2 regions of the Kluyvera sichuanensis genome follow, and region 1 is predicted to be linked to the other one. Evidence: predicted binding sites of a transcription regulator. Region 1 holds the regulator's gene; the other holds the start of a gene.
What was found. Region 1 encodes PurR, which represses purine synthesis genes. Its sites were predicted from a motif close to CANGCAAACGTTTGCNTG; they were not measured.
Positions count from the first base shown of each region.

Region 2: a site for PurR is predicted at 5,067-5,084, ahead of pyrC (dihydroorotase). Genes of this name have one in related genera too.

Region 1 covers NZ_CP162271.1:1,020,046-1,027,123, reverse strand. Annotated here, with positions in the region: gene sodB (superoxide dismutase [Fe]) at 91-672, shown strand; gene AB2B48_RS05115 (MFS transporter) at 753-1,919, opposite strand; gene AB2B48_RS05110 (YnhF family membrane protein) at 2,080-2,169, opposite strand; gene purR (HTH-type transcriptional repressor PurR) at 2,464-3,489, shown strand; gene punR (DNA-binding transcriptional activator PunR) at 3,508-4,419, opposite strand; gene punC (purine nucleoside transporter PunC) at 4,533-5,726, shown strand; gene cfa (cyclopropane fatty acyl phospholipid synthase) at 6,024-7,078, shown strand, end outside.
Region 2 covers NZ_CP162271.1:566,286-573,363, forward strand. Annotated here, with positions in the region: gene AB2B48_RS02740 (Kdo(2)-lipid IV(A) acyltransferase) at 1-408, opposite strand, end outside; gene AB2B48_RS02745 (rhodanese-related sulfurtransferase) at 632-1,693, shown strand; gene AB2B48_RS02750 (DUF2770 family protein) at 1,690-1,803, opposite strand; gene solA (N-methyl-L-tryptophan oxidase) at 1,858-2,976, opposite strand; gene bssS (biofilm formation regulator BssS) at 3,114-3,368, opposite strand; gene dinI (DNA damage-inducible protein I) at 3,650-3,895, opposite strand; gene pyrC (dihydroorotase) at 3,967-5,013, opposite strand; gene AB2B48_RS02775 (lipoprotein) at 5,171-5,731, opposite strand; gene tatA (Sec-independent protein translocase subunit TatA) at 5,916-6,143, opposite strand; gene rimJ (ribosomal protein S5-alanine N-acetyltransferase) at 6,496-7,078, shown strand, end outside.

The sequences.
Region 1 (7,078 bases):
CTTATCTTTTATCTCACCTTTTAATTTGCTACTCTATCCATACTTAATACATGGTTATTGAGTGTACAAATATAATAAAGGAGAGTAGCAATGTCGTTCGAATTACCTGCATTACCGTATGCCAAAGACGCTCTTGTTCCACACATTTCCGTGGAAACCCTGGAGTATCATTACGGCAAACACCACCAGACCTATGTCACTAACCTGAACAACCTGATCAAAGGTACGGCGTTTGAAGGCAAAACGCTGGAAGAGATCGTCCGTACCTCTGAAGGCGGCGTGTTCAACAACGCAGCGCAGGTCTGGAACCACACCTTCTACTGGAACTGCCTGGCACCTAATGCCGGTGGCGAACCAACCGGTGCCGTCGCTGATGCGATCGCTAAATCCTTTGGTTCCTTCGCTGAATTCAAAGCACAGTTCACCGATGCCGCAGTGAAAAACTTCGGTGCGGGCTGGACCTGGCTTGTGAAGAAGGCGGATGGTTCCCTGGCTATCGTTTCAACGTCTAACGCGGCAACCCCGCTGACCACCGACGCGAAGCCACTGCTGACCGTTGACGTGTGGGAACACGCTTACTACATCGACTACCGCAATGCGCGTCCAAACTATCTGGAGCACTTCTGGGCTCTGGTGAACTGGGCGTTTGTGGCTGAGAATCTGGCAGCGTAAGCAAAAAATAACCCGGCATCGCCACGCTCCGCCGGGTTATCTCGTATCACGCAGAAGGTTTCCCTTCTGCGTTTTTGTTTTTATTGGCTGGCCAGCGCCTCTTCACCGCGTGAACGACCGCTCAGGAATACCACCAGCAGCGCCAGCGCGGCAACAATCGCCCCCATCACCGGTACAAAGCTGTAACCCAGACCACCGGAGATCACTGCTCCGCCCGCGACCGCACCCAGTGCGTTACCCAGATTGAACGCCCCGATATTCACCGAGGAAGAAAGACCCGGTGCTTCGTGCGCCACGCGCATCACGCGCATTTGCAGCGGTGGCACCACCGCGAAGGTTGCAGCCCCCCACACCACCATACTGAAGGCCGCGCCTACCTGCGTTTGCGCAAGGAACGGAATCGCCAGCATGATTGCCATCAGCAGCAGCAGGAAGCCCTTCAGCGTTCCGCTCACCGAACGGTCTGCGAATTTGCCGCCGAGGTAGTTACCGATTGAGAAGCCGACGCCAATCAACACCAGCATCAGCGTAATAAACGCTGGCGTGGCGTGAGTTATCATCCGCAGCACCGGTGAAATATAGGTATAGAGCGTAAACATCGCTCCCGCACCCAGTACGGTGGTCAGCAGCGCCGACAGCACCTGCGGACGCACCAGCACCGACAGTTCGCGCTTCACGTCCGGTTTTTCACCCGCCCCGCCCTTCGGCAGAGAGAACCACAGCCCCAGGATGGCAATAATGCCAAGGCCTGCCGTTGCCAGGAACGACATCCGCCAGCCGATGGTTTCACCAAGCCAGGTTGCCGCCGGCACCCCGCCGATATTGGCAATCGTCAACCCCATAAACATGGTCGCCACGGCGCTGGCCTGCTTATGCTTCGGCACCACGCTGGCGGCGACAACGGAACCCAGGCCGAAGAACGCGCCGTGGTTAAGGCTGGTAATAATCCGCGACAGCATCAGCGTGGTGTAGTCCGGCGCCATCGCCGACAATACGTTACCGAGGGTAAAAATCGCCATCAGGAAGATCAGGGCGTTACGGCGGGCACGATGTGAAAGCAGCAGCGTCATCAGCGGCGCACCAACCATCACCCCTACGGCATAGGCGCTGATCAGCATCCCGGCTGCGGGAATGGAGACGTCCACGCCTTTTGCGATCACCGGCAGGAGCCCCATTGGCGAGAATTCGGTAGTCCCGATGCCAAAGGCCCCGATGGCTAACGCCAGTAAGGGAAAGTTAATTTTCATGCAAATGCTCCGGTTGGCCGCACAACAGACGCGGCATGTCGATAATGGGCAAAAGCATGACATCAATCACATAAAAACAGAAGTGTACAAAACAGCAAAAGATTATTGCTAAACGGGTAACAATCAGACAGGAGGGAGCGGGCGCCCCCTCGCAGAGGAATTAATGCAGTACAGCAGTCAAACTTGCGGCAACGATCAGCGCAAGGGTAATGACGGTGGTGGTGAGTGACATCTTAAGTTCGGTACTCATCAACTTTTCTCCTTTTTATCGCTACAGCAAAACTGAGCTAACTCATTTTTGCACAGTATTGCGCAAAAATCTTCACAGATTTAGCAGGATGTTGGTTTTTACTCTTCCACTTTGCGTCAGGATAAGTCAAAATTCGACGCTTATTTATAAGCGTACCGGCCATTGACCCCCTCCTGTCGTCCTGTATCGTTTTCCCGGCGAATCGCAATCCACAAAATTGCGTCAGGGTGTGTGAAGGCAAACGTTTTCCTTTCGATTTTATCAGGGGCAGGCCAGGGTCTGGAGTGAGATGGAATGGCAACTATTAAAGATGTAGCGAAGCGCGCAAACGTTTCCACTACAACCGTATCACATGTAATTAACAAAACGCGTTTTGTCGCCGAGGAGACGCGTGAAGCCGTTTGGGCGGCGATCAAAGAGTTGCACTACTCTCCGAGCGCCGTTGCCCGCAGCCTGAAGGTGAACCACACCAAATCGATTGGTTTGCTGGCAACCAGCAGCGAAGCGGCCTACTTTGCCGAAATTATCGAAGCCGTTGAGAAAAACTGCTTTGAGAAAGGTTATACCCTGATTCTGGGCAACGCCTGGAATAACCTGGAAAAACAGCGCGCCTACCTGTCGATGATGGCGCAAAAGCGCGTGGATGGCCTGCTGGTCATGTGCTCCGAGTATCCGGAATCCCTACTGACGATGCTCGAAGAGTACCGTCACATTCCGATGGTGGTGATGGACTGGGGCGAGGCTAAAGCAGACTTCACCGACTCGGTCATCGATAACGCCTTTGAAGGCGGCTATACCGCCGGTCGTTACCTGGTTGAGCGTGGTCATCGCGATATCGGTGTGATCCCAGGTCCACTGGAGCGCAACACCGGCGCGGGCCGTCTGGCCGGCTTTATGAAAGCGATGGAAGAAGCGCAGATCAACGTACCGAAGAACTGGATTGTGCAGGGTGACTTCGAGCCCGAATCTGGTTATCGCGCAATGCAGCAGATCCTGTCGCAGCAGCCGCGCCCTACTGCTATCTTCTGCGGTGGTGACATCATGGCGATGGGCGCACTGTGCGCCGCAGATGAAATGGGTCTGCGCGTGCCGCAGGACATTTCGCTGATCGGTTATGATAACGTGCGCAACTCGCGTTTCTTCACCCCGGCGTTGACGACCATTCACCAGCCGAAAGATTCGCTTGGTGAGACGGCGTTTAACATGCTGATGGACCGTATCGTCAGCAAACGCGAGACCTCGCAGTCGATTGAAGTGCATCCGCGTCTTATCGAACGTCGCTCCGTGGCCGACGGCCCGTTCCGCGACTACCGCCGCTAAGCATTACCCACGGACACCCTACTCGGGTGTCCGCAGCCACTCTTCATTTAGCGTCTCGCTATCCCCCAGATATTCCAGCAGCCAGCTTAAAGCCGGCGACGCTTCGCTTTGCTGCCAGGTCAGGCAACAGGCGGCATCCGGGAACGGGTTTTCAAGCTGTAGCGCCACCCATGCCCCGCTTTCCAACCACGGTTGCGCCAGATGCCCCGGCACCATCGCCGCGCAAAGCCCCGCCGAGATACAGGTTTCCGATGAGGCCCAGTCCGGCACCACCACGCGCTTCTGGTTATCGAGCAGCCAGGTTGTTCGCTTTGGCAGCGATCGCGAAGTATCTTCGCGCACCAGTGACGGCCAGTTGCGCAACACATCATCACTGAGCGGGCCTTCCATCTGCGCCAGCGGATGGGTACTCGCCACTACGCAGTGCCAGTTGAGCATCCCCATATCACGAAACGCGAAACGGCCACCAACCGGAATCGCCTGAGTGGCACCAATCGCCAGCTCCACGCGACCATCGGCCAGCGCATCCCAGACGCCATTAAACACTTCCTGATAAACAATCAGTTCCACGTCGCTAAAGTGGCGATAGAAATCGACAATCAACTGCCGGGTTCGCTGCGGTTTCACGATATTATCGACGGCAATCGCCAACTGCCCTCGCCAGCCGTTAGCAATTTGCTGGCACTGTTGGCGAGTGATCTGCATTTTTTTGATAACAGAGCGCCCCTCCTTCAAAAACCATGCGCCAGCGGGAGTAAGCTCAACGTCGCGATGGCGCCGTTCGAACAGGGGAACTGCCAGCCACTCTTCCAGCTGGCGTACCGTATAGCTGACCGCAGAAGGCACGCGGTGCAGTTCCTGAGCCGCGGCGCTAAAGCTACCGTTGCGCGCCACCGCATCAACCACTTCCAGTGAATATTCAGACCACATTTTCTGCCTGCAAAATTTTTGAATGCATGACGCAAATATTAGCGTTTCACAAGCCGTTATGCACTCTCTACACTCAGCGGCATCGTTTATTCATGATAAAAAGGGCGAAATTAATGCAACCTGGGAAAGGATTTTTAGTCTGGCTCGCGGGGCTGAGCGTATTGGGCTTTCTGGCTACCGATATGTATCTCCCTGCCTTTGCCGCCATTCAGGAAGACCTGCAAACGCCGGCATCAGCCGTCAGCGCGAGTCTTAGCCTGTTTCTGGCCGGTTTTGCCGTCGCGCAACTCCTCTGGGGGCCGCTGTCAGACCGCTACGGGCGCAAACCGATTCTGCTGTCCGGGTTAACCATTTTCGCTATTGGCTGCATTGGCATGCTGTGGGTGCGCGATGGCACCACGCTGCTGGTCCTGCGTTTTGTGCAGGCCGTCGGCGTTTGCGCTGCGGCGGTGACCTGGCAGGCAATGGTCACCGACTACTATCCAGCTCAGCGCACCAACCGCATTTTTGCCACTATCATGCCGCTGGTTGGGCTCTCTCCGGCGCTCGCCCCGCTGCTGGGTAGCTGGCTGCTGGCGCACTTTGACTGGCAGGCCATCTTCGCCACGCTGTTTATTATCACCCTGGTGCTGATGCTCCCGGCGTTCCGCCTCAAGCCTGCGCACAAAAAAAATGCCACTAGCGAAGAAAAGCTGACCTTTATGCGCCTGCTGCGCAGTAAAGACTATCGCGGCAACGTGCTGATTTACGCCGCCTGCTCGGCGAGCTTTTTCGCCTGGTTGACCGGTTCACCGTTTATCCTGCATGAGATGGGCTACAGCCCAACGGTAATTGGTCTGAGCTATGTGCCGCAAACCATCGCCTTCCTGATTGGCGGCTACGGCTGTCGCGCCGCGCTGCAAAAATGGCGTGGTGCCCAGATGCTGCCGTGGCTGCTGGTTATCTACGCGCTGAGCGTGGTGGGTACCTGGGCCGTGGGTCTGGCAGAAAACGCCTCGTTGACCGCCCTGCTGATTCCGTTCTGCGTGATGGCCATTGCCAACGGCGCGATTTATCCGATCGTCGTCGCTCAGGCGCTGAAGCCATTCCCACAGGCAACAGGCCGTGCTGCGGCATTACAAAACACGCTGCAGTTAGGGCTCTGTTTCCTGGCAAGCCTTGCGGTATCCACATTGATTGCCACGCCGCTGCTGACCACCACCAGCGTGATGCTGGTGACCGTGCTGCTCGCAGGCGTCGGCTACTGGATGCAACTCGCCGCTCGTCGCGCTGAACGTGAAATAGAACACGCCACTTCTCACGCCTAAACATCACTCATATCAATATCCCAGGAAATGATTAGGGCGCTAAGATTTTTAGTTGAATCAACAAACTTAGCGTCCTATACTGGATCCGCATCACATAAATAATATAGATTGAACTTATTAAGCGGGAGCAGGATAGCTTCCCGTTGAACCATGGATTGGCTTTCGGCAAGGGATTCTTCCCTTCCTCTGTGCTACGTCGGATAGCAGGCTCACGAATTTCGTGAGATTTCTCACAAACCCAAAAAAAGCGTCTACGCTGTTTTAAGGTTCTGATCATCAGGTCGGGATGGAGAAGCTATGAGCTCATCGTGTATAGAAGAAGTTAGTGTACCGGATGACGACTGGTATCGTATTGTCAGCGAGCTGCTAGGCCGCGCAGGCATTGAAGTAAACGGCAATGCTCCCTGCGATATACAAGTCAGAAATCCTCGGTTGTTTAAACGTGTGTTACAAGAAGGTTCGCTGGGTCTTGGCGAAAGTTATATGGACGGTTGGTGGGAATGCGATCGTCTGGATATCTTCTTCGACAAGGTGCTGCGCGCCGGATTAGAAACGCAACTCCCTCACCATATTAAAGACACGCTTCGCATTGCCGGCGCGCGTCTGTTTAATCTGCAAAGCCGTCGTCGTGCCTGGCAGGTCGGTAAAGAACATTACGACCTGGGCAACGATCTCTTCAGCCGCATGCTCGACCCCTATATGCAATACTCCTGCGGTTACTGGAAAGATGCCCAGACGCTGGAAGAGGCGCAGCAGGCTAAGCTCGATCTCATCTGCCAAAAACTGCAGCTAAAACCCGGAATGCGCGTGCTGGACATCGGCTGCGGCTGGGGCGGTCTGGCAGCGTTTATGGCCAGAAACTACGACGTCACCGTCAAGGGCGTGACCATTTCAGCGGAACAGCAGAAAATGGCCCAGGCCCGCTGCGAGGGGCTGGACGTCGAGATCCTGCTGCAAGATTACCGCGACCTTAACGACCAGTTTGACCGTATTGTTTCCGTCGGGATGTTCGAGCACGTTGGTCCGAAAAACTATGACACCTATTTTTCCGTCGTCGACAAAAATCTGAAACCCGACGGACTGTTTTTACTGCACACTATCGGCTCGAAGAAAACAGACAATAATGTCGATCCCTGGATCAACAAATACATCTTTCCGAATGGCTGTTTACCCTCAGTACGCCAGATTGCGCACGCCAGCGAACCTCACTTTGTGATGGAAGACTGGCACAACTTTGGCGCTGACTACGATACGACGTTGATGGCATGGCATGAACGCTTCCTCGGCTGCTGGCCGGAAATCGCGGACAACTATTCTGAACGATTCAAACGCATGTTTAGCTACTATCTCAA
Region 2 (7,078 bases), 450 kb from region 1:
CAGCGTCAGGAAGTGAATACCGATCAGCAAAACGCCGCGGCCGGAATCCTGCACGGCGCGGATATGCTCAAGGCCGCTGGCATCCATCCAGCGGTTGATGCGCTTAGTCGGCCAGAACCAGGCGATCCCGGTCTCCATCACGCCCATCCCTACCGACTCAAAATTCTTAACCACCATCTGATGACGTTCAGCTTCGCTCTTTTCCGGGAAGCAGAGCTCAAGATTGCGGTATGCAATTTGCGCTCGGCGCTTCATCAACAGCAGGGCCAGACGGCCGATAGCGTTCCCGAGGCGATAAATAACCGGATACGGCAGTTGAACAACTAACCAGAGCACGCCAACACCCAGCCAGGACGGCCAGTAGCGGGGGTGCAGCAACGCTGTGGTGAATTTAGGTAACTGGGTCATGTCTTTCCTGTTATTACGAGCAACTGGCTCTATTGTCGCACTATTTTTCCGTCAGCCAAAACGACCGCGTCACGACTGTTGTCTATTCATACAACTATTTTGCAGAGCATTAGTAATGGTGAAGAGAATGTAGCGCAAAATGTGGGGATGTAAATTAACGATGATTGCTATATCATGCGCCCCGATTATTCCCATCCATTCTATTTTGCAGGATAAGAACACCATGCCAGTGTTACATAACCGCATTTCGAATGAGACGCTGAAAGCGAAGATGCTGGCAGAAACTGAGCCACGCACCACCATCTCATTCTATAAGTACTTCACTATTGTTGACCCAAAAGCGACGCGTGATGCGCTGTACGTCGCGCTCTCGGCGCTCAATGTCTTTGGTCGCGTTTACCTGGCCCGCGAGGGGATTAACGCGCAGATTAGCGTACCAGAGAGCCAGGTTGAGGCGCTGCGTGACTGCCTGAACCGCTTTGACCCGGCGCTGAAAGATCTGCGTCTGAACATTGCGCTTGATGATGACGGGAAATCGTTCTGGGTGCTGCGCATGAAGGTTCGTGAGCGTATCGTGGCCGATGGGATCGACGATCCGACGTTTGATGCCAGCAACGTGGGTGAGTACCTGAAAGCGGCGGAAGTGAACGCCATGCTCGATGACCCCGACGCGCTGTTTATCGATATGCGTAACCACTACGAGTACGAAGTAGGGCATTTTGAACAGGCGATGGAGATCCCGGCCGACACTTTCCGCGAGCAGTTGCCGAAAGCGGTTGAGATGATGCAGGAGCATAAAGACAAGAAAATTGTCATGTACTGCACTGGAGGCATTCGCTGTGAAAAGGCTAGTGCCTGGATGAAGCACAACGGCTTTAATCAGGTCTGGCATATCGAGGGCGGCATCATTGAGTACGCTCGTCGCGCTCGTGAACAGGGTTTACCGGTACGCTTTGTGGGTAAGAACTTCGTCTTCGACGAACGCATGGGCGAACGAATTTCCGACGATATCATTGCCCACTGCCATCAGTGCGGTACGCCGTGCGACAGCCACACCAACTGTCTGAACGATGGCTGCCACCTGCTGTTTATTCAGTGCCCGACCTGTGCAGAAAAATACGAAGGCTGCTGTAGCGAAAGCTGCCAGGAAGAGCACAAACTTCCTGAAGAAGAGCAACGTCTGCGTCGCGCCGGGCGCGAAAACGGCAATAAAATCTTTAATAAATCGCGCGGTCGCCTGAATACCCGTTTAGGCATCCCGGATCCGCAGACCCAGAACGATTAATTGAAGTAGAGCCAGGCGATGTCGAGCAGCGCTAACAGCAGCCAGAGCATCAGATACAGCATCAGGTGTTCGCGGACGTTGTTGAGCAGAAAGTAGAACAGGCGACGCATAGTATTCTCGATATAACGGCCCCGATGATTCGGGGCCGTTTTTTTAGGCTTTCGTTAGCCGTTAAAGCGGGACAGCGCAAACGGCGACAGATCATATTCCGGCGTTTTCTGCTGCGCGAACTGCGCGGCAATTTCCCCCAGCACGGTGGCGAACTTAAAGCCGTGGCCGCTCAGGCCGCCGATAAACAGCACGTCGGGCTGGCCGGGCAGGGTGTCAATAATAAAATCTTCATCCGGCGTGTTGTCATAGGTACAGGCCGCGCCGTACAGGCAGCCGCCAATGCCCGGCAGGATCTGCCGCAGGAAGCTGAACGCTTCGGAACCGTCGGTGGCGACGCTGCCAAACGCTTTACGCTCTTCCGGGGTGTTGATGACCTGGCCGCCGTTATGTTTACCGATTTTCAGCTCGTTCTCCACCGCCGGGAAACCGTAGAACTGGTCGCCGTTCGGCAGCTCGCCGGTAAATGCCGGGAAGTTGTTTTTGCGGCTGTAGCGGCCGTCAGCCTGGAACCAGGCAAATACTTTGCGCACTGGCTGGATAGGCAGGTCAGGGTAAAGCTGTTTGACCCAGGTTCCTGCCGTCAGCAACAGCTTTTTGCCGCGCCAGCTTCCCTCGGAGGTCTCAATGGTTACGCCGTTCGCATCGCTATGAATAGCGGTAACCGGGCAGTTGAAAAGCTGCGCGCAGCCGGCTTCTTTCGCCATGGCAATCAGCGTTTTCACTGCCAGTTCGCTTTTCAGTACCCCTGAGCCAGGCTCAAAGATGGCACGGTAGTCTGCGGGGACGCGAATTTCGGGCCAGCGGGACATGACCGCCGCGGCATCAAGATGTTCAACTGCCAGAGAGAACTGTTCAGCACTCTGGGCGACGGTGTTCAGAAAGATGGAGTCAGCGGGGCCAAGGTTAACGACGCCGCTTTGTTCAAACAGTGCTTCGCCGCTGGTTGCGGCTAGCTCGTCCCATAGCGCCTGGGCGCGAAGAACCAGCGGGACGTATTTCTCACCTTCACCATAGGCATGGCGCATCAGACGGGTATCGCCGTGATGACTTCCTTGCTGGTGCGGTGGCATATGGGCATCGGTCATCAGTACGTGTAAACCCGCTTTACGGGCGTAATAACCTGCCGCAGCGCCGACGGAGCCGCTACCAATAATAATAAGATCGTATTCCATAGTGATTCCCGACACGATGATAAAGCGCGAAGCCAGAGACTGGTAGAGTAATTAACCGATAGTGGTTATACAAGGGTGAAAATAATTAAGGCACCCGTAGGTGCCTGTTGGTCGTTAATACGACGAAAGTATCAGCGTTAATGCCTGCGATACTCATTGACCTGGTAATCGCCAGACTCAATCTTGGCAATCCCGGCTTCCAGTATGGAAATAAACTGACGTGCGACATCGGTGGTTAGCCACAGGGTCTGGCCAACTTCAGCTTCTTTATTGCTCGATTGATTGGGGTCTTGGTAGTGCAGGCGCAACATCATGGCATCGTAGCTATCAACGGTGCTGATGTCCCATCCGACGAGGGGATGGGTCTGGATGACTTCATTATTCTTTTCCATCATAACCCCTTCTTCATGTGTTAAAAGGCAACAACTCTCGAGGTTCAATGCAATTTTTTGTGAAGCTTTATCAGTATACAACAATTCAATAAATACTCGAGAATTGAAATCAAAAGCAACATAAATTCCTGAATAGACCGGTCGTTCGCGCAATAAACAACCATATTGCTCATTGTTTTTGCGGCTAATCTAAAAGATGGGGATAAATGAGGAAATAACAAGCAGAAAAGAACGAAAAAAAGCCGGGGCGACCCGGCAAAAACACAATGAGGGAGCAAATCTTAATCGGTGATGAACCAGTCGTCCGCGCTCTCCCAGGTTTCCTGGAGGATCTCGCTGATGCGGTCTTTATCTTCTTTAATGCCGCCGATGACGGAGAGGTTGTTGTTGGCCGCGTAGCGCACGCTGACGGTGCCTCCGCTGTCCGGGAATTGGTCGTTAATACGGCGGGAAAGTTCGTCTGCCAGCGCGTCTAGCGCACCTGCAGGCAGTGCAGTGGTTTTTGCAACGGTAACTTCAATACGCATAATTGCCCCCTGTGTAATATACTGTATATTTATACAGTTACTGTGCGGCTTTTACAACAGGGGGCGCGAAATTATTTTTTCACCGTCCAGCGCAGCGTTTCACCGGCCAGGAACGGCACCAGCGTATCGTCGCTGAGCGCGATGGTTTCGGCAACCTGGCTCTCTTCGCGTACTAGTTCGACAAAATCCTCGTTTACCGGTAGGCCGTAGAAGCGCGGGCCGTTCAAAGAGCAGAAGGCTTCAAAGTGCTGCAGCGCGTTCATCTCTTCAAATACGGTAGCGTAGCTTCCCAGCGCCGTCGGGGCGTTGAAGCAGCCTGCGCAGCCGCAGCTTGCCTCTTTGCGATGGCGGGCATGCGGCGCAGAATCGGTGCCGAGGAAGGCGCGGGTAAAGCCGCTGGCAACCAGTTCACGCAGCGCCTGCTGGTGGATATTGCGCTTAAGAATTGGCAGGCAGTAAAGGTGAGGGCGTACGCCGCCTACCAGCATATGGTTACGGTTGAACATCAGGTGCTGAGGGGTAATGGTGGCGGCAATCAGTTCGTTGCCGTCGCGCACGTACTCGGCCGCATCTTTGGTGGTGATGTGCTCGAAAACGACCTTCAGGCCCGGCAGGCGCTGGCGCAGCGGTTCCATTACGGTGTCAATAAAGCGCGCTTCGCGGTCGAAAATATCAATATCTGCGTGGGTGACTTCACCGTGCACCAGCAGCGGCATTCCCAGTTTTTCCATGCGTTCAAGCACCGGCATAATCGCATCGGTGCTGGTGACGCCGTGGCTGGAGTTGGTAGTGGCATTCGCCGGGTACAGTTTCGCTGCGGTGAATACGCCTTCGTTAAAACCGCGCTCCAGCTCGTTCGGGTCGAGGGTGTCGGTTAAGTAGCAGGTCATCAGCGGCGTGAAGTTATGCCCGGCTGGCACAGCGTCAAGAATGCGCTGGCGGTAGGCGATAGCCGCATCTACGGTGGTAATTGGCGGAACCAGGTTCGGCATGATAATTGCGCGGCCATACAGCTCACTGGTATACGGGACAACCGTTTTTAGCATCTCGCCATCGCGAAGATGGATATGCCAGTCGTCTGGGCGGCGAATTTTCAGAACTTGCGGTAATGCGGTCATTTGAGGCTCCGGCTGGTGGGAAATCAGTCATTTTTTGCCGGGCACTAAGGATAAGCGGAAACGTTTTCCTTTGCATCCTTTTCTGTGAAATTTGTTTGCGAAAGAAGAAAACCCTCTCCTTGAGGGGAGAGGGTTTAAAAGGGGGCGTGCCGGGAAATTAGTCCGTGAACGGGATAATGATTTCGCCCGGTTTCACCTCAATACCCTTGGCAAATTTCTTCGCCAATGCTTCACCCTGGCTGGCATCTTCTTTCAGCACGTAGGCCGGCTGTTTGTTGAAGTAGGTGCGCAGCGACTGGTTGAGGTAAGGGATCAGCGTCTGTACCACCGTCTGCATCTTCTCCGGCGTGACTTTCGCATCCTGGATCTCCATCTCCTGAAGGTATATGGCGCCTTGTTCTTTGTTGAACACCGGCAGCGCTTTCAGCGTCAGGGCGATATTCGCTTTCTGGCTGCCAAAGAGGGAGTTCATATCCAGTTTGGCATCGCCGCTCAGCGTCACTTTGTTCGGCTCTTCACGACCAATTGCGCTGGAGAGGTTGCTCAGGACGATATGGGCATCGGCTACGCCGGGTACGCCAATATCTTTCGAGAAATTATTCCGCTTCTGTAACGCCTGGTTAATCTCCTGCTCGCTAACGGAATATTGCGTGAGTTGATTACAGCCAACCACCAGGCCGCTAACGATCAGTGCGGCAATAACAAACAATTTTTTCATGAGGTTCCTCAAGGTAAAGCGTTCGGTGCATCCTGACATAAAGCAGCATACCCTGTTAGTAGAACTCTGACAGCGGAAAATGCTGAAAGTGCCGTAGCGAAGGCGCTGGAGGCCACGCCATGGGCGGCTTTACGACGGAACGTTTACCTGTAGCTCCATTCAGCGGTCTTTATGCGGTGCAATATCAGGCCCGTTTTTGTTTGGCGTCAGTGTCCTCAGCATTGCCCTGTGTGGTTTTCTCACTGAGAAAATCGGCATCATTTTCAGCATGATTGTCATCGTTCATCGCTTTTTTGAACCCTTTCAGCGCCGCACCAAAATCGGAGCCCAAAGAGGCAAGTTTTTTGGTACCGAATAACAGCACAACCAGAACGACAATGACTAACAGTTTGGTGACGCTAATTTCGCCCATCATGGCACCTTAATAGAAAAAACAGAGAGAATAACCGTCGGCGTAATGAACCGGTCGCCTGAGTATTTGGGATGCGAATTTTCGCAAACCCAAGATTAATTTATTTGTCTCTTAATGGCATTGATTTCGCACCGTTCGTCTTTATGCATGAGGGCGCGTAATGTCACGACTCGTGATAAAGAGAGAGGCGCGGTAACATCTTCATTTTGCCGGACTATCTCACTTTTTCATGTATTGCCAGCGATAGGGCTTTTTTATCACAATGCATCATGACAGATTGTTGTTTTCATTGACCGCCGTGGGCAGGTAGAGTGAGACGACCAGGGTATACGTTGGGTACAGGAGTAGTGAGATGTTTGGCTATCGCAGTAATGTGCCGAAAGTTCGGTTGACCACCGACCGGTTGGTGGTGCGTCTGATTCACGACCGGGACGCCTGGCGTCTGGCCGACTATTACGCCGAGAATCGGCAATTTTTAAAGCCCTGGGAACCGATTCGTGACGACAGTCATTGCTATCCTTCCGGCTGGCAGGCGCGTTTGTCGATGATTAATGAGTTTCATAAGCAGGGAACGGCGTTCTATTTCGCGCTGCTTGACCCGGAAGAGAAAGAGATTATCGGCGTGGCGAACTTTTCCAACGTAGTGCGCGGCTCGTTTCATGCCTGTTATCTCGGCTACTCCATCGGCCAGAAATGGCAGGGGCAGGGGATGATGTATGAAGCGCTGACCAGCGCGATTCGCTATATGCAACGCACTCAACATATTCACCGCATTATGGCCAACTACATGCCGCATAATAAGCGCAGCGGCGACCTGCTGGCGCGACTGGGCTTTGAAAAAGAAGGCTACGCGAAAGACTATCTACTGATTGACGGCGAATGGCGCGATCACGTGCTGACGGCGTTGACCACCCCACAATGGACTGCAGGTCGAT